Regions from separate parts of the Arthrobacter sp. GQ119 genome, predicted to be linked through region 4. Evidence: riboswitches for the same ligand, from Rfam matches in the RefSeq annotation. Region 4 holds a riboswitch; each other region holds the start of a gene.
The links. A riboswitch is a leader RNA that binds a small molecule or an ion and turns the genes downstream of it on or off. The one in region 4 is predicted to bind cyclic di-AMP.

Region 1 (4,189 bases), on a different contig from region 4:
GACGGCGACGCTTGTCCGGTATGCCCCCTTGGACAACCCCGCCCCGTCTGCGGCGGACCCAGCGCCGCCTCCTGCGCAGGGCGAGCGGCACCGGCGCCGGGCAGTGCTGTTCCTGCACGGCTGGAGCGATTACTTTTTCAATGTTGAACTGGCACGCTTCTGGAACAGCCAGGACTTCGAGTTTTTTGCCCTGGACATGCACAACCACGGCCGCAGCCTGCGCCCCGAGGCGCACGGCGGGTACGTTGCCGATCTGGCAAACTACGACGCCGAAATCAGCACCGCCGTCGGCATGATCACGGCGATGGAGCCCGCGGCGCCGCTGTCGCTTGTGATGATGGGGCACTCCACCGGCGGTCTCGTGGCGGCCCTGTGGGTGAGCCGGAATCCGGGCGTGGTGTCACAGCTTGTCCTGAACAGTCCGTGGCTGGAAATGCACGGCAGTTCCCTGGTCCGGCGGGCCGCCTGGACAATGGTGGAGCCCCTCGCCCGCTTCCGGCCGGAGGCTGTGCTCCGCCTGCCCGAGCGCGGCTTCTACTGGCGCAGCATCAGCAACTCAGCCGAAGGGGAATGGACCCTTGATGACAAGTACCGGCCTCCCATGGCCTTTCCGGTCCGCGCCGGCTGGCTCAGCGCAGTCCTGGCCGGCCAGGCACAGGTTGCCCGCGGGCTCCGTATCGGCATCCCCATCCTGGTGATGATTTCCGGTGCAAGTGCGACCGGGCCGTTCTGGACCGAAGAGATGCGCAGGACGGACGCAGTACTGGACGTCAACGTCATCGCAGTGCGGGCCCTCGCACTGGGCCAGAGCGTGTCCGTGGAGCGGATCGACGGCGCACTGCACGATGTTTTCCTGTCCCGTGCCGAGGTGCGCGCGGACGCCTACCGGCGGCTGGCCCGGTGGATCCACGGCTTTGCCGCTGAGGACGAATCCATCGGTCGGCTGCCATGAGAGTGGCGAGGTGCAACCCGGAAACCGCCCTGTTTGCCTATAGGTAGCTGGCGGGGTTGACGGTCCTGTTATTGACCATGACTTCAAAATGAAGGTGGCAGCCGGTGGAGCTGCCGGTCGTTCCGACAGCAGCTATCCGGCCACCCGGCGCCAGAGTCTGGCCCTTGGAAACGCCGATGCTGGCCAGATGGTTGTAGGTGGTCTTCAGTCCCTTGCCGTGGTCAACAACAATCCGGTTTCCGCCCCCGTACGGGCTCCAGCCTGCCTCGGTGACCTTTCCCCTGGCCGCAGCCAAAACGGGCGTGCCGCACGCCCCGGCGAAGTCAAGCCCCGTATGCAATTCGCCGATTGCCCCGGTCAGGGGATTGACGCGGTGCCCATATTGGGAAGTCACGATCATCGAGGCGAGCGGTGCCCGCAGGCCTGCCGAAGGCGCGGAAGCCCGGGCGGGTTTCGGTGCCGGCTTCCGTACCGGTTTGGGTGCGGCCTTCAGTGCCGGTTTCCGCGCCGGCTTCGATGCCGCTTTCCGCGCCGCTTTTGGTGCCGCTTTCGGTGCCGCTTTCCGCGCCGGGGAGGACTTGACCTGGGGCTGGTCAAAAACCAGTGACGATCCTGCATCCGCGAGCAGGGAGGGTTGTGCGGCCGGAGCGGCCACTGCACTGGCAGGAACCTCCCCCGTGGCCAAGATCCCTGTTGGCGCGGCGTGAGCCGTGGAGAGTACGGTCATGCCGATCATTCCTGTCACCGCCGCCGCAACAGCCAGCTTTTGGCCGCGGCCCCGCGGCCTTGGCACTGGGGATGAGGCTGCCCGGCGGCGGCCCTTACTGGATGTGCGGAAGAAAATGGCACGGCGCAGGGCGTGCTTGTCGTGGGAAGGCACAGCGTAGGTCCTCTCGGCGCCGGCGAAATTAGCTGTCGGATTCGGACGAGTGGACTGTCCGGCCTCCCCTGCCGCGCGCCTCACAGGCATGCAGTGACAGGGCCAGGCTTCACCCCAAGACGCCCAAAGGCGTCATTCATGGGTCTTCCGCCCCCGCCTGGAGTGATGGGTTCATGTACCGCCGGCGGGGTTTGGCGAAGCGGGTACACGCATACCTGGTGAAGGTATGTGGTACCAACCATGAAACCAAGAAAAACAGGAAGTTACAAATTCGTTACGAAGACTATGGCGTGTTGCAGTTGCAGAAGGAGAAGAAAGGGATTAATGATCGTCGCCGGATGCGGCGCCGGACGGATGAGCAAATACCTGACGCGCACGGGACTGAACGTCACAGGTGTGGACCTGTCCCCGGAGATGACCCGGGTCGCGCAGCAGCTCCATCCCGGTCTCAGCTTTGAAGCAAAATTGCACTCCCCCGAGGGAGTCGCCACCCGGTTCACTGAGCAAGGCTTCTTGGCACGCGCACAACTGGTACGCTCACCGAGAGCCATGGAAAACCACCAGCAGGCCGCCATTCTGCTTGGCAAACCACAGCCTCAAATCCTGGGCGCGCGTAGCAGTGCAGCGTTCCAGGGAAACTTCTTCTAAGGTCGTGTGGGTGAAGCCCCGACCCTACCCGGGCTGATGGGTGGCGGCCGCCACGGGAGTCTTGGCAGCGTCCACCGCTCCCCCGTAGCGGCGGTCCCGCTGGGCATAGATGCCCACGGCGTCCCACAGGGTGCGGCGGTCCACATCCGGCCAGAGCGTGTCGAGAAAGACGAACTCCGCATAGGCCGACTGCCAGAGCATGAAGTTGGACAACCGCTGCTCCCCCGAACTGCGCAGGAACAGGTCGACGTCGGGCAAGTCCGGTTCGTCGAGGTACTTTTGGACGGTTTTCTCCGTGATGGAACCGGGCTTGAGCCGTCCGGCGGCGACGTCCTCGGCGATGGCCGATACGGCGTCGGCAATCTCGGCGCGGCCACCGTAATTAACACACATAGTTAGCGTGCACGTGCTGTTTCCGGCGGTATAGGCCTCGGCTTCTTCCAGTTCGCGGATCACTGATCCCCAGAGCTTGGGCCGGCGGCCGGACCAGCGCACCCGCACGCCCCAGTCGTCCAGCTGGTTCCGCTGCCGGCGCAGCACATCCTTGTTAAATCCCATCAGGAAGCGCACTTCCTCCGGGGACCGCCGCCAGTTCTCCGTGGAGAATGCGTAGACGGTGATGTACTTGATGCCGAGTTCGATGGCGCCCGCCACCACGTCAAGCAGCGCAGGCTCCCCCGCCTTGTGGCCCTCGATGCGGGGCAGCCCCCGCTGATTGGCCCACCGTCCGTTGCCGTCCATGACAATCGCCACGTGCCGGGGCACGAATTCCGCCGGGATCGCCGGGGCAACAGCACCGGAGGGGTGCGGATACGGCGGCATCACAGGGGCGGTCCGGCGCCTGGCAGGGGTGGTCTTCTTTCCCAAGGACACTGTTAGGTACGCTCCACATGCTTGAGGGATTTCAGGACACGTTCAAGATGCCACTGCAGGTAACTGGCCACGAGGCCTGCCGCTTCCCGCCGGTGCAGCGGCAGGGAGGAATCCGCCGTCGTCCAGTTTCCGGTGAGCAGGGCACCCAACAGCGCCACCGTCTCGGCGGCCGGGGCCGCTGATCCGGGCGGCCGGCATTCCCCGCAGACCATGCCGCCCAGCGGCGCTGAAAAGGCGTTGTGCGGCCCTGCCGCACCGCAGCGCGCGCAGCGGGTAAAGCTGGGGGCCCAGCCGCCGGTGGCCAGTGCACGCAGCAGATAGGAGTCCAGGATCAGTTCCGGCGTGTGGTCCCCGCGGCTCAGGGCCGCCAGCGCGCCGACGAGCAGGTTGTACTGCGCGGTGCCGGCCTCGCCGTCGACGTCTGTCAGCTTTTCGGCGGTCTCCGTCATGGCGGCGGCAACCGTGTACCTGCCGTAGTCGGCGGCGATGTTCCCGCCGTAGGCCCCCTTGGCGACGGCCTGGGTGACGATGTCCAGGGACTTGCCGGATACCAGCTGCAGGTCTGCCACCATGAAGGGTTCAAGACGCGCGCCGAAGCGGCTGCTGGTGCGGCGGACGCCCTTCGCGACCGCCCTCACCTGGCCGTGGTGCTTCGTCAGCAGCGTGATGATCCGGTCCGCTTCGCCCAGTTTGTGGGTGCGCAGCACTACGGCCTCATCGCGGTAGGCACGCGCTGCAAATGACTGTTGGACCACGCTTAATCTTCGCACTGTCTGCAGGAAAACCCTGCTTTCCGGCGTGCAGGTGCGCCGCCGTCCGTTTGCCGGCGGCGCACC
Region 2 (4,189 bases), on a different contig from region 4:
CCCCGGGCGGAAGGGAGTGGCTGAGGTGGCGCTGCCGGTGTCACACCGGCGACTGTCGCACGCCCTTGATAGTTTGGAACCATGGCAAGCAACTGGGATCGCCTGGACGTCAGTCAGCGCGACTCCGTGCAGGAAAGCGTGGAACTGTATGAGCGCGTCCGGCCTGCCCTGAAGCTTGTCACCCGGGACGTCCTGCAGATGCTGCGGACCATGCTCAAGGACACCGAGGTCACGCCATTGTTCGTGACCGGCCGTACCAAGACCGTGGACTCCTTCCGGGAGAAAATCTCCCGCACCGAGGAGCCCCTGGAACCCGGCGGCCCGCGCGTCCTGAAGTTCCCCGACCCGTTCCGCACCCTTAATGACATGGTGGGTGTCCGCGTCATCACCAAGCTCCCTGCGGAAAATGCGGTGGTGGCCAACCTCATCAAGCGGCAGCGGCAGCTGTTTGACTGCCGCGGAGACCGCGAGAAGGACATCGGCTCCATCGAGTCCGGGACGTACGGCTACTCCAGCCGGCACCTGATTCTGCGGACCATCCAGAATGAGGCCGTCAAGGAGTACCAGAAGGTCTTCAACTCCGAAGCGCAGCCCAACGGCAGCTACTTCTTCGAATGCCAGATCCGCACGGTGTTCGCGCATGCATGGAGCGAGATCGAACACGACATCCGCTTCAAGGCGGAGGATCCGCGGGCCTGGACCCCGCATTTCGACCGCCAGTTCACCGCCACGGCCGCCATGCTGGAGACGGTGGAGAGCGCCTTCGCGGACCTGCACGAGCGCTACGAGGAGGTCCGCGGCTACTGGGACATGGACGGTGACGGCGCCGCCCCGCTCACACCCAACCGCATCCGCGACGTCTGGCGGACGCTGCTGCCGCACGTGGACCGCAAGGTGGATGACGACTGGGGATGGGCCGCCGAACTCATGGCAGCCCACGGCCTGAACCAGACCGTCCAGCTTGCCGGGCTTCTCAGTGCCAACAGGATCACCGAGGTCCGCAAGGCCCTGGACCACCGCTACTCCCCCGGCCCGGACCGGCTGCTGGATGACCTCCTCCTGTGGCAGTACGGGACCAAGCACATCGACCTCACCGCCGAGGAGCCCGACGCCGTTCCGCACCCGCGGCGCGACAGCCTCCTGCGGCGGCTGAAACAGATCGAGCGGTACCGCCAGACCAAGAAGTAGGCATCGGCAGGGTGAGGTTCCGCCCGGTCAGCATGAACAGCACGCTTCGGACGGAGCGACACGCCTCCGTTACCTTAATGTGACTTTTGGAAAAGGCTCCCGTACCGTGGAAGACGTGCCTTCCTCACCGAGGAAGGCACTCCCGCGCTGATTGCCTAACTCTGCCGCTGCCCGGGATCCGTTCACAGACCATGCACGGCAGAGACGGGGAAACCAATTTTGGCCCGCACGAAAGGGCCTTGGGGTGAAGCCGCGCAGTTCCTGAACTCGTCAGGGCGCGCGGCCGGGTGTCTCCCATCCGAATCCGACAGCTCACCTCGCAGGCATCGGGAGAGGCTCCTTCATGTCGTCACGCTTTACCCGTGCCCGCCGCGCAGCGGCCGGCCGTTCGAATCCGTTCGTATCCGCATCGCGTGCTGTCACGGCCAATGCCGGAGGACTGGGACGCCAGGCCGCCGTAATCCTCGCGGCATCGGGACTCGCCTTCACCGGCAGCATGGCAGCGAACGCTGCCAACGCGCCGGCCCAGAAGGACGCCGCCCCCGCGTCAGCGCCCACGGCCGCCAGCCAGGTCCAGGCACCCCTGAGCGCCAGCTCCAGCGTCAAGATCGCCTTCGAGCGGCCCGCGGTGAAGTCCACCCCTGCCCCCGTGGTGCAGGCGCCCGTCGTCGAAAAGCCGGCGGCACCGCGCGCCGCTGCCGCTCCAGCGGCTGCCGCAGCCCCCGTTGCCGCGCCTGCCCCGAAGGTACCTGCCCCGAAAATCTCCGTCCAGTCCGCAGCGGCTCCCGCGAAGGCTCCCGCTGCCGCCGCCGGGGGCGTGAATGCCTCCATGGTGTCGGCCGCATACGCCCAGCTGGGCATCACCCAGGACTGCACCGCGATGGTCGAAAAGGCACTCGGCGCCTCCGGCATCCGAGTGGGCGACCTTGCTCCGATGCAGTTCATGAACCACGGCAAAGTCGTGTCCACCCCCCAGCCCGGTGACATGGTGGTCCAGTCCGGCCACGTGGGAATCTTCGTGGGCAACGGCAAGGTGCTCAGCGGCGGGATGAACGGCGTCAACGAGACCGTGGTTCACCCGCTGTCCTGGCTGACCGCCACCGGCCCCGTCACCTTCGTGCGCGCCGGAGCCTGACAACGCCGAAGCCTGATTACGCCGGAGCCTGATTACGCCGGAGCCGGTGCTCCGCTGCCTTGGGGGCAGCGGGGCACCGGCTTCTTCTGCTAGCCGAGAACTGCCCGGTTCCGTCCGAGGGATTTGGCCTCATAGAGCGCGGCGTCAGCGGCTGCAATTGGTCCGTCCAGGCTGAGCACACCCGCGTCCACCGCAGCGATGCCGTAGCTGACCGTGGGCATTTTCGGCACGTCGGGAACCGACCCCTTGGCGAGCCGCCGGCTGATTTCTTTGACGATGATCTCCGCGGAGTAGGGGCTCGCGCCCGGGGCAAACACGATGAACTCCTCGCCGCCGTACCTCCCCACGAGGTCCGTGGAGCGGACCGTTGCACGGCAGGCGTCGGCGAAGGCCTGAAGCGCCAGATCGCCGGCGGCGTGGCCATGGGTGTCATTGATGGCCTTGAAATGATCCAGGTCCGCGAGGATCAGCGCTCCCCCGCTCTTGTTGCCCCGGCCGCGGCGGAGCTGTTCGGACGCCATATCCAAGAATGCCGATCTGTTGAGCAGGCCCGTGAGCCCGTCCTGGCTGGCGACGGTTGTCAGCGCCCGCGTGTGCTGCTCCGTGCTGAGACCGGCCATGCTGAACGAGACCACCGCCAGGAGCACCATCGTAACCAGGGTGGTCACGGCGGAACCGAAGTACGTCACGAACGTCGGGCTGTCGGGGCCTGCAGCGATAAAGACGATCAGCCGGCCCAGGTAGAACACTGAAACACCGCCTGCGGCGATCGCCATCGGAATGCGGACCCGAGTGTACCCCGGCTCCAAACGCCACAGCTCGCGTGAGGCGAGGGCAATCATCAGCGACATCGACGCGAGAAAAACGGCGCCCCCGGACCAGACGTTCTCGCCGGGATTGTCGAGGGCAGAAGCCACGCCCGCCACGACGGGAACGGCGCTGAAAAGCCAGAAGTTGTATTTCGGCGTCCGCAGCGAACGGGCACCGGCCCAGGCGCTCCCGGCCCCGGCAACCAGCAGGACATTTCCCAGCGTATTGGCCCACCACTGGTGCGGCGTGCCGTTGAGGAGAAAACACGCGGAACCGCAGAGAAACAGGAGCAGGGCGGCGCACCACCAGGCACTGTACGGGGAGCGAGTGCTGCGGAAGGCGGAGAAGTAAAAGAGGAGACCGAGCGCCAACGCCATCACAGCGAACGCAATCCGCAGTGTTGCCGTGTCCAGCACCATTCCCCAACTCCCCCCAATCCCCACCCGTTGTGCTGACCAGTATCCCACCGGCCCACGTCTCGCCAGTCCGGGCGCGTACGAATATGTCCGCACTTCATGGCAACCATCGAGCCCCATCTCGTAGCACTCGGGCCGGCGCGGTGTTCGTCAACCCAAATCCAGACGGGCGAAGCCCGCATGAAGGTCACGGACAATGACCGTGCCGCTGCCCAGGAGCTTGGCCTTGGCCTTGAATTGATCCACGAGCGCCTCGCTGGGACGGCCAAAGAGTTCGATCGACCGCATATGGATTAGCGGTGCGATGGGCGGGAATTTCGGGCCCGCCACCTGCATGTGGAACTCCAGTGATGCCGCATCCGGATGGAAGTGCAAGACGCACATCGTGGACCCGTCCTCTGAGAAGTAGACGGAATAGTTGATGATCCGGGGCTCGTTCAATTCGACGAACTCGGCCAATTCCGCCATGGCCGCCTTGAGCTCAGCGAGCTTGCCTGGCCGGACCTCGGACGTGTCCAGGTACGCGATGAAATCACCCATTTCTTCGTCCCTCCGTTGGATTGCTGTGTCCAGGTTCTGATCTTTTCGGGCAGGGATTGTCGGGTCAATGGGCCGGAGTCTCCGTACCGTAGGAAACGAA
Region 3 (4,189 bases), on a different contig from region 4:
AAACCCGAAGCGCGTGGTGAGCAAAGCCCAGATCCTGGACCGCGTGTGGAATTACGACTTCGGCGGCCAAGCCAACATCGTGAAGCTCTACATTTCCTACCTCCGCAGAAAGGTGGACGCCGTCCACCCGCCCATGATCCACACGGTCCGCGGCGCGGGCTACGTCATCAAACCGGCAGACTAGGCCGTGGCAAAGCCCACCGGCGCCACCCGGAGCCAACAGCGCCGCTGGCTGAACCCCGGAACGTGGCATCTCCGCACCCGCCTGGTACTCGTAGCCATGGTCCTGCTCGTGGCCATCTGCGCCGCGGTCGGACTGTTCAGCTATGCCTCCATGGACGCCTTCCTCACGCGCCAGCTGGACGAGCGGCTCACCGGCGCATCAGAGCGTGCCAGTGTTTTCGGGCGGCCGCCCCTCGGGGCGCAGGGGAAGAGGCCCGATCCGTTGGATGCGAAAGGCTTGGGACCGGGCACGCTCGTTGGCCGGATTGAAAACGGACAGGTTTGGAGCGCGGGATTCCTCACCAAGGAGGGCACGCGGGCCTCAGTCTCAGCCGCTGACAACGAGGTTCTCCTGGGCCTCGCCCCCGGCGGGGTCCCTGCCGACCGGACGCTGTCCACCGGGGCGTACCGACTGGTCGCCGACCAGAGCCCCTACGGGGATGTCATGGTCACAGGCCTCCCCCTGGCCGACAAGCAGAACACCCTGACCTCCCTCATCTGGACCATCAGCATCGTGTCGCTCGGCGGCCTTGTGCTTATCGGGCTTGCCGGAACAGTGATCATCCGCCGCACCATGAAGCCCCTCGAACAGCTGTCCGAGGTTGCCACGCAGGTTTCACGCCTGCCCCTCGATGCCGGCGAGGTTGCACTGGCAGTCCGCGTTCCGCCGTCGAACGCCCATCCCGGAACGGAAGTGGGAAGCGTGGGGCACGCGCTCAACCTCATGCTGGACAACGTGTCCAACGCGCTTGAGGCGCGGCAGCAGAGCGAAATGAAGTTCCGCCAGTTCGTGGCCGACGCTTCACACGAGCTCCGCACGCCGCTCACCGCCATCCGCGGCTACACAGAGCTGATGCGCATGACCGAGACCTTCACCCCGAACGGCCAGCGGTCCCTCGCCCGGGTACAAAGCCAGTCTGAGCGGATGAGCACGCTGGTGGAGGACCTGCTGCTGCTCGCCAGGCTCGACGAGGGACAGCCGCTCAAGCTCGGGGACGTGGACCTGACCCAGCTGGTGATCGAAACAGTGAGCGATGAAAAGGTCATGGCTCCGGACCGCAGCTGGCATCTCGAACTGCCCGACGAGCCGGTGGTGGTGCGCGGCGATGCCTCCCAGCTGCACCAGGTGCTGGTCAACCTGCTGTCGAATGCCCGCAAGCACACTGGTCCTGGCACCACAGTGGTCACCCGCGTCAGGACGGCCGCGGACGGGACTGCAGTTATCACCGTGATCGACGACGGCGAAGGCATCCCGCCGGAATTCGTGGACCGGGTTTTCGCCCGCTTCGCCCGCGCAGACGCGTCCCGCGCCGTCCGGGTCCCCGCAGGCGCTGTCCCCGACGGTGTGGTCCCCGCCGGCGCTGTCCCCGCCGGCGAGGGAACCAGCGGCCTGGGCCTGTCAATCGTCCAGTCCATCATCAAAGCCCACGGTGGCGCCGTGGAGGTCGCGTCGCGCCCCGGCCGGACCGAATTCACCGTCACCCTGCCCGTGCGGCCGTCCGCGCAAGGTGACGCGCCGACGTCGTGATGTCCGTTACCTAAATGTGACTTAAGCGCCAGCCTCCTGTACGGTCGATGAGGTGCGGCCATCATCTGGGCCGCATATCCGGATGGACGCCCAGCTCTGCCGCTTCCCGGATTCCGCTTGACCAGGCAGAGGCGGGGGAACCAGAGTCCCGGGCAATCCGCATCAGCCCTTGGGGTGAAGCCGACACGTGTGTTTCCGTGCGGCCGGATGACCTCATCCGAACCCGACAGCTAACTCCGCAGGTGTTGAGAGGCAATCCACCATGTCTGAATTCAAGGTACCAACGCGCCCTGAACGCGATCCAAAACAGTCCCGGCAGAAGATTTCACGCCACCGCGCCGAGCCCGCCCGTCCCGCATCAGCCTGGGGCCGTCTCACCGCGAACATCCCGTCGTTCGGCCGCCGCGCAGCCGTTGTGACCACAGCCTGCGCCGTCCTGATCGGCGTCGGCGCTGCCGGCCAGGCGGCCGAGCACGCCACCCCCGCGGCAGCGCCCGAGGCGGCATCGGCAACAACTGAGGCCCCGCCGACGCTGAACTTCGACAAGACGCTGATCTCCGCCCTGCCCAGCCCCACGGCTGCCCCGGTGGCACCCCAGTCCGTTGCCAAACCGGCGCCGCCCAAGGCTGCACCCGCGGTGAAGGCCGCCCCCAAGGCCGCCGCCAAACCGGCGCCCGCCAAGGCCGCTGCCGCCAAGCCGAAGGCCGTCGCTCCGGCCGTAAAGGCCGCCCCGGCCAAGGTGGCCCCGGCACCCAAGCCCGCGGCCCCTGTGGCAGTGAACGACCCCGCCGGCGCGCAGGCCTATGCCGCCAGCAAGCTGTCCTCGTACGGCTGGGCGGCGGACCAGATGCAGTGCCTCAAGACGCTCTGGACCAAGGAGTCTGAGTGGCGGACCACTGCGACGAACCCCAGCAGCGGTGCGTATGGCGTGGTGCAGTCCCTGCCCGCCGAGAAAATGGCGAGTGCCGGAGCGGACTACCGCACCAACTACCGCACGCAGATCAACTGGGGCCTTGGCTACGTCAAGGAGCGCTACGGCTCCCCCTGCGCTGCACTGAACTTTCACTACGCCAACAACTGGTACTAAACCGGCACCAGTCTGAGAGCGCGGCAGGCATTTCTGCACCGTTTTGAGCGTCCGAAGGGCCCCGGGATCCACGTGATCCGGGGCCCTTCGGCGTCGGTGCAACATGCTGCCGGCGGGAAAGTGGTGCAGAAATGCGTCAGAGCAGTAAGGAGTCAGAGCAGGAAGGAAATGATCCGGCGTCCATCCTCGTCGGCTTCCACCGAGGCTGTGACAGCGGAGTAGTCCGGGATGTGCGGCACGCCGTCGGGCACGACGCCGGTATTCGGGCCCACCGCCACCGTCCGGATTCCGGCCGCCAGGCCTGCAGCGATCCCGGCCGGCGCGTCCTCGAAGACCACGGCGTCCGCAGGCTCCACGCCCAGCAGCTCGGCGGCGCGCAGGTATCCCTCGGGATGCGGTTTGCCGTGGGTGACAAGGTCCGCCGTGACGGCCGTGCCAGGCATGGGCAGACCCGCTGCGCCCATGCGGACGTTCGCCAGCACCCGGTCGGCTGACGTCACCAATGCCACTGCGTCGGCAGGCAAGGCGCGCAGGAGTTCGGCAGCCCCGGGCAAGGCGACAATGCCTTCGGTCCGAACGCGCTCCATCGCACCGAGCTCAGCGGTGAGTGCAGCAACATCCGCGCCGACGGGGGCAAACCGCCGCACGGTGTCCCGTGCCTGCACGCCGTGGGAAGTCCGCAGGATCTCTGCAATGTCCAGACCGTAGCGCGCGGCGAACTCACCCCACACCTGTTCCACCACCGCCGTGGAATCAACCAATGTGCCGTCCATGTCAAAGAGGACGGCACGGGCAACCAGGGCAGTGGAGACGGATTCGGCAGGAAGGTTCATGGATCCATCCTGCCTCATGGAGGGCAGGGAGGACGTTTAGCCGTTCGGCCGGTGGGCCATGTACTGCACCGCCCACTTGTTGCCGTCGGGATCGGCAAAGTAGACAAAGTGGCCCCAGTCCTGCACATCGACGTCGCTGACGTCCACGCCGTTGGCCTTCAGCTGATCGTGGGCTTTGTGGATGTCGCTGACCACAAGCTGGAGGCCGGGTGCTGTACCGGGAGGAGCCTCGTTGAGGCCCTCGCCGATGGCAATCGAGCAGCCGGAACCCGGAGGGGTGAGCTGGACGAAACGGAGACCGTCCATGGGCCTCTCGTCGTAATCGGCGTTGAAGCCGACCTTGTTGACGTAGAAGTCCTTGGCTCGGTCCACATCGGACACCGGGACAAAGATGAGTTCAAGTTTCCAGTCCATGGTGCACAGGCTATCCCGGCGGCAGAACCATCCGGAAGGGTCCGGGCAAGGTAGCCGAAGTCAGTGGGCGATGCCGTACAGGCGGTCACCGGCGTCGCCCAGGCC
Region 4 (4,189 bases):
CTCCAGTTCCTTGATTTGCCAGATGGTGCCAACGGGAGGCGCCGGGACGAACCGCAACTTCCAGCCCATTTCGGCCGGGGTGTGATCCCCCTTGACGTTGTTGCACCGGAGGCAGGCCGCCACGAGGTTTTCCCAGGTATCCGCACCGCCCCGCGATTTCGGCTGGACGTGGTCTATGGTGTGGGCTGCCTTGCCACAGTACGCGCACCGGTGGCCGTCCCTGCGCAGTACCCCGCGCCGGCTGACTGCGGTGACCATGTTATAGCGCGGCCGGATATAACGGTTCAGGAGGATCACGGAGGGGCGTCCCATGATGTCCTTCGGCCCCACGACGGGATCGTCACCTTCAGCAACCACGCTGGCTTTTCCTGTGAGCACAAGAACCAGCGCCCGGCGGAAGGTCACAACCGCCAAGGGTTCATATCCAGCATTAAGAACGAGCGTGCGCATGCGCATACCTCTTCACGGCCGCACCCGGCAGAGGCGCGAGGGCCGGCTGCCCTCTGCATGTCCGGGCTATGGATCGACACCACAAGAGTAAACACTCTTAGCGTATATCGACGAATCGGCCTAACATTCGGCCACGGCGTGTCGGTGTTCAGCCCGGGCAGTTTTAAGACAAAAGGACCCCCGCCTCAGAGGCAGGGGTCCTTTTAAGCCTTTGCTCGTGGCTTAGCCGCCGACGCGGATGAAGACCGGGCCGGAGCCGACGTTCACGCTGAACAGAGCGGTGGTTCCGCCGTTCCAGCCACCGTGTACAGCCTGGCCGTTGCCCACGTAGACAGCGATGTGGGCCAGGCCCATGCCGCCGTTTTCGTAGTAGGCGAGGTCGCCCGGCTTGGCTTCGGCAGCGCTGACGGTGCGACCCAAGGACAGGTAACCTGCCGGCCAGCCGTGGTAGTGGACGCCCACAGCAGCCAGCGAGTTGGTGGCGAGTGCGGTGCAGTCCTGTGCGACACCCAGCTGGGCGTAGGCAGCTGCGGCAATGGAAGCTCCCTTGCCGCTTGCCGAGGACGTGTTGGCAAGAGGTGCAGCTTCCACGGTCGCCGTGGCCTGAACTGTCGGAGCAGCCTTGACGGCCGGGGCTTCCACGGCAGGCGCAGCTTCCTGGACGTTGACGACCGGCTCGGGAGCCTCAACGACGGGGGCCGGGGTGGTGGTGATCGCCGGCTTCTCGTAGGAGATGGCGATGCTGGATGCTGCCGAAATCGGCGCCGACGCCAGGGACTGGACTTCCAGGGTGGACGTGGAAGCCGAATCGCGCTGAACGTTGGTCTCTGCGGCGTTGGCGGCGATGCCGCTGGTCAGAACGAGTCCGGAGGCGGCAGCGATAACAGCAGCCTGACGGCCTACTCCGCCGGCGTTGTCGCCGACAGCCTTGGCAATGACGGACAGCGAGTTGGTCTTGGTGACCTCGGCGCGGTGGCGTGCAATGGTCGCACGTGTAGTCATGATTTCTCTCTTTCGTGTTCCACGTCCCGCTGTAGCAGGCCGCGGTTTAGCGACGCGCCGGCGTCTTGGGGGTACGCCGAATCGTCTCGAATGGGGGTTTTAGCGAAGGGTGTAGAACGAGGACGTGCCCGTGGCGGACACTGCATGCAGGATCGTGCCCTGCGAGGGGTTCAGCGCGCTGATCATCATGCCGTTGCCAACGTAGATGCCAACGTGGGCACCGCCGTTCTGCATGACCAGGTCGCCGGGAGCGGGAGTCGACGTAGGCTTCATGGCTGTCCACGCATTGACGCGCGGAATGCTGATGCCCGCCTGTGCGTAGACCCACTGGGTGAAGCCGGAGCAGTCCCAGCCGCTGGGAGTGGTGCCGCCCCAGACGTACGGGCTGCCGATGCCGGTGTAGGCGATGCCCGCAAGACCTGACGTTGCGCCCGAGCGTGCGGCGTCAACCAGTTTCCCGGCCTCGGCCGCGAGGGTATCCACGGCAGCTTCGGGGCTGGCCGTGTCGTCGCTGGACTGGGGGGCGACGGTCTCAATGACGGGGGCTGCCTCGGTGGTAACGGCAGGACGCTCGAAGGAGACGGTTGCGGTGGGCGCGGCGGTCACAGCAAGCTGTGTCGCCTGGGATCCGGACTCAGCGGAGGCGGAAACACCGATGTTGGCGTCGGATGCGTTGGCCGGCATGCCGGCGCTCAGGACGAGTCCTGAAGCGGCCGCAATGACTGCTGCCTGACGACCTACTGTGCCTGCATTGGCGCTTACTGCCTTGGACACGGAGTCCAGCGGGTTCTTACGAACCGTTTGCGCACGGTGGCGCGCAAGATTGTGGCGTGAAGACACGAAGGTAGCCTCTCCCAATGCCTACGAGGTGAGCTGTCGGATTCGGATGGGAGTCACCCGGCCGCGCCGCTTCCTGGGAAGCTTTGCGACTTAACCCCAAGGCCTTCTTGCGAAGACCAAAATTGGTTCCCCCGCCCCTGCCAGACGATGTAATGCGAACGGACCTTGAGCGGTGGCAGAGTTAGGCAATCCACTCAAGGGCGTCAACTTCGGAAAAGTTGACGCGGTTTAGACGGTACAACAGTTCGGAGGCAATGTCACATTCAGGTCACGGCGTGTAACGGGAATATGAGAGTTCTCCATCGGCTTTGCTTACAGCCAGCCTTCGGGATCAACGACTTCTCCGTTGACCATCACCTCAAAGTGGAGGTGGCAGCCGGTGGATGCGCCGGTGGTCCCGCTAAGTGCCACCGCGTCGCCCCGACTGACCTTCTGGCCAACCTGAACGCTCGATGACGACAAATGGTTATACGTGGTTTCGAGGCCGTTGCCGTGGTCGATGACAACCCTGTTGCCGCCGCCGAACTCGTGCCAGTCCGCATACGTGACCGTGCCGCTGGCCGCTGCGTACACCTCTGTCCCACACTGGGCCGCGAAGTCCTGGCCACGGTGGAACTCTCCGGCGCCGCCAGTGATAGGACTCACGCGGTATCCGAAGGGCGAGGACTTCACCATGGTCGCCAAGGGCGAGCCAAGGCTGCCGACGGAGGCCGCGCGGCTAATGCTGCCGGCGGACTGGGCGCTCAGGAGTTGCTTGAGCTTGCCGTCCGGGTCGCCGGCTGTCGCCACAGAGGTGCGGCTGAAGTCAATCTTGGCTGCCGCCTCGGCGGAGACCTCTGGCTGCGGCGTGGCGGCACCTGCGCCGGCGGAGGCACTGTGGTCGGCCGTGGCCAGGACCGGGCTCGTGGCGGGGACTGTGACCGTCAGCAGGAGGCCCGAGGCGGCAAGAGCCACCCCGACTTTCTGGCCAACTCCGCTGGCAGCGGCGAAGTCAGCGACCTGACGGAAAGGACTGCGCTGCTTCCGCGCTTGACGCTGCGCATCGCGGGGTCGCTCAGCGGCGACCGCTACGGGCGTGCGGGGCTCCGCAGCGGAGCCGGTAGCGCGGCGGCGGCCCCGGGCATTCTGCATGGTCAAGAACGGTTCCTCTCTGGGTAGCCTGCGAAGTTAGCTGTCGGATTCGGGTCAGAGAGTTGATCGACCCGGTCCGCAATGACAAGCCTTTTTTGGCACAGGGGTATCCGGAGATTCCGTCTGTGGAAGGTGGCTTGCTGCTGCGGACTTCACCCCAAGGCCGTGTTGAACGGCCAGTTGTGGTTCCTCCGCCTCTGCCAGAAGGTGTTTCGAGCGACTGATCCGCTGGCAGAGTTCGGCTCCGGATCAGGTAACGCTTTGGTATCGGCGCTGCGACTTAACTATAGGTGATTAAATCGGGCAGTAATAATTCCGTTATCTTGGTTGTGCAAAAGTGGTGGGTCGTCCTGCCAGCTGATGTCGGACAAATCTATACCGGAGGTGACTCAGGCCACCCGGACAAACACGTGCGCAGCAACTTCGGGCGGCAACTCGAGGGCGCCGTCGATGCCAGGGACGCGCACGGAAATGTACTCCCCGACCCGTTCCAGCGACACGGTCGCGCCCGGGCGGATCCCGCCCTCGTCCAGCTGTTGCAGGAGTTCGGGCTCGACCTGAATCGGTTCGGCGAGCCTGCTGACGGTCACCCGCGAGTCCGGGCCGTAACTGCCCATGGCGTCCAGCAGGTTCAGGTCGCCGTCGGTAAAGGTACCCGACGGCTCGCCGCCCAGCGCAGCCAGCCCGGGAATGGGGTTGCCATAGGGCGATTCTGTGGGGTGATTCAGCATCTCATAGATCCTGCGTTCCACGCGTTCGCTCATCA

Region 1: linked by a shared signal. The riboswitch ahead of AC6CH3_RS15725 (M23 family metallopeptidase) and the one ahead of AC6CH3_RS14145 (C40 family peptidase) in region 4 are both predicted to bind cyclic di-AMP.
Region 2: linked by a shared signal. The riboswitch ahead of AC6CH3_RS02440 (NlpC/P60 family protein) and the one ahead of AC6CH3_RS14145 (C40 family peptidase) in region 4 are both predicted to bind cyclic di-AMP.
Region 3: linked by a shared signal. The riboswitch ahead of AC6CH3_RS16840 (aggregation-promoting factor C-terminal-like domain-containing protein) and the one ahead of AC6CH3_RS14145 (C40 family peptidase) in region 4 are both predicted to bind cyclic di-AMP.

Annotation. Positions count from the first base shown of each region.
Region 1 is NZ_JCAXEA010000016.1:118,292-122,480, reverse strand. Features, by position in the region: gene AC6CH3_RS15730 (alpha/beta fold hydrolase) at 1-952, shown strand, start outside; gene AC6CH3_RS15725 (M23 family metallopeptidase) at 990-1,679, opposite strand; cyclic di-AMP (ydaO/yuaA leader) riboswitch at 1,838-2,012, opposite strand; gene AC6CH3_RS15720 (class I SAM-dependent methyltransferase) at 2,157-2,480, shown strand; gene AC6CH3_RS15715 (isoprenyl transferase) at 2,505-3,353, opposite strand; gene recO (DNA repair protein RecO) at 3,356-4,108, opposite strand.
Region 2 is NZ_JCAXEA010000002.1:113,623-117,811, reverse strand. Features, by position in the region: gene AC6CH3_RS02445 (GTP pyrophosphokinase) at 82-1,188, shown strand; cyclic di-AMP (ydaO/yuaA leader) riboswitch at 1,341-1,524, shown strand; gene AC6CH3_RS02440 (NlpC/P60 family protein) at 1,532-2,323, shown strand; gene AC6CH3_RS02435 (GGDEF domain-containing protein) at 2,413-3,552, opposite strand; gene AC6CH3_RS02430 (hypothetical protein) at 3,700-4,089, opposite strand.
Region 3 is NZ_JCAXEA010000018.1:77,815-82,003, forward strand. Features, by position in the region: gene AC6CH3_RS16830 (response regulator transcription factor) at 1-184, shown strand, start outside; gene AC6CH3_RS16835 (HAMP domain-containing sensor histidine kinase) at 188-1,750, shown strand; cyclic di-AMP (ydaO/yuaA leader) riboswitch at 1,845-2,007, shown strand; gene AC6CH3_RS16840 (aggregation-promoting factor C-terminal-like domain-containing protein) at 2,013-2,837, shown strand; gene AC6CH3_RS16845 (HAD-IA family hydrolase) at 2,990-3,670, opposite strand; gene AC6CH3_RS16850 (VOC family protein) at 3,707-4,084, opposite strand; gene upp (uracil phosphoribosyltransferase) at 4,145-4,189, opposite strand, start outside.
Region 4 is NZ_JCAXEA010000014.1:89,778-93,966, forward strand. Features, by position in the region: gene AC6CH3_RS14135 (HNH endonuclease) at 1-450, opposite strand, end outside; gene AC6CH3_RS14140 (NlpC/P60 family protein) at 673-1,452, opposite strand; gene AC6CH3_RS14145 (C40 family peptidase) at 1,552-2,226, opposite strand; cyclic di-AMP (ydaO/yuaA leader) riboswitch at 2,297-2,466, opposite strand; gene AC6CH3_RS14150 (M23 family metallopeptidase) at 2,605-3,429, opposite strand; cyclic di-AMP (ydaO/yuaA leader) riboswitch at 3,434-3,643, opposite strand; gene AC6CH3_RS14155 (iron-dependent transcriptional repressor DtxR) at 3,813-4,189, opposite strand, start outside.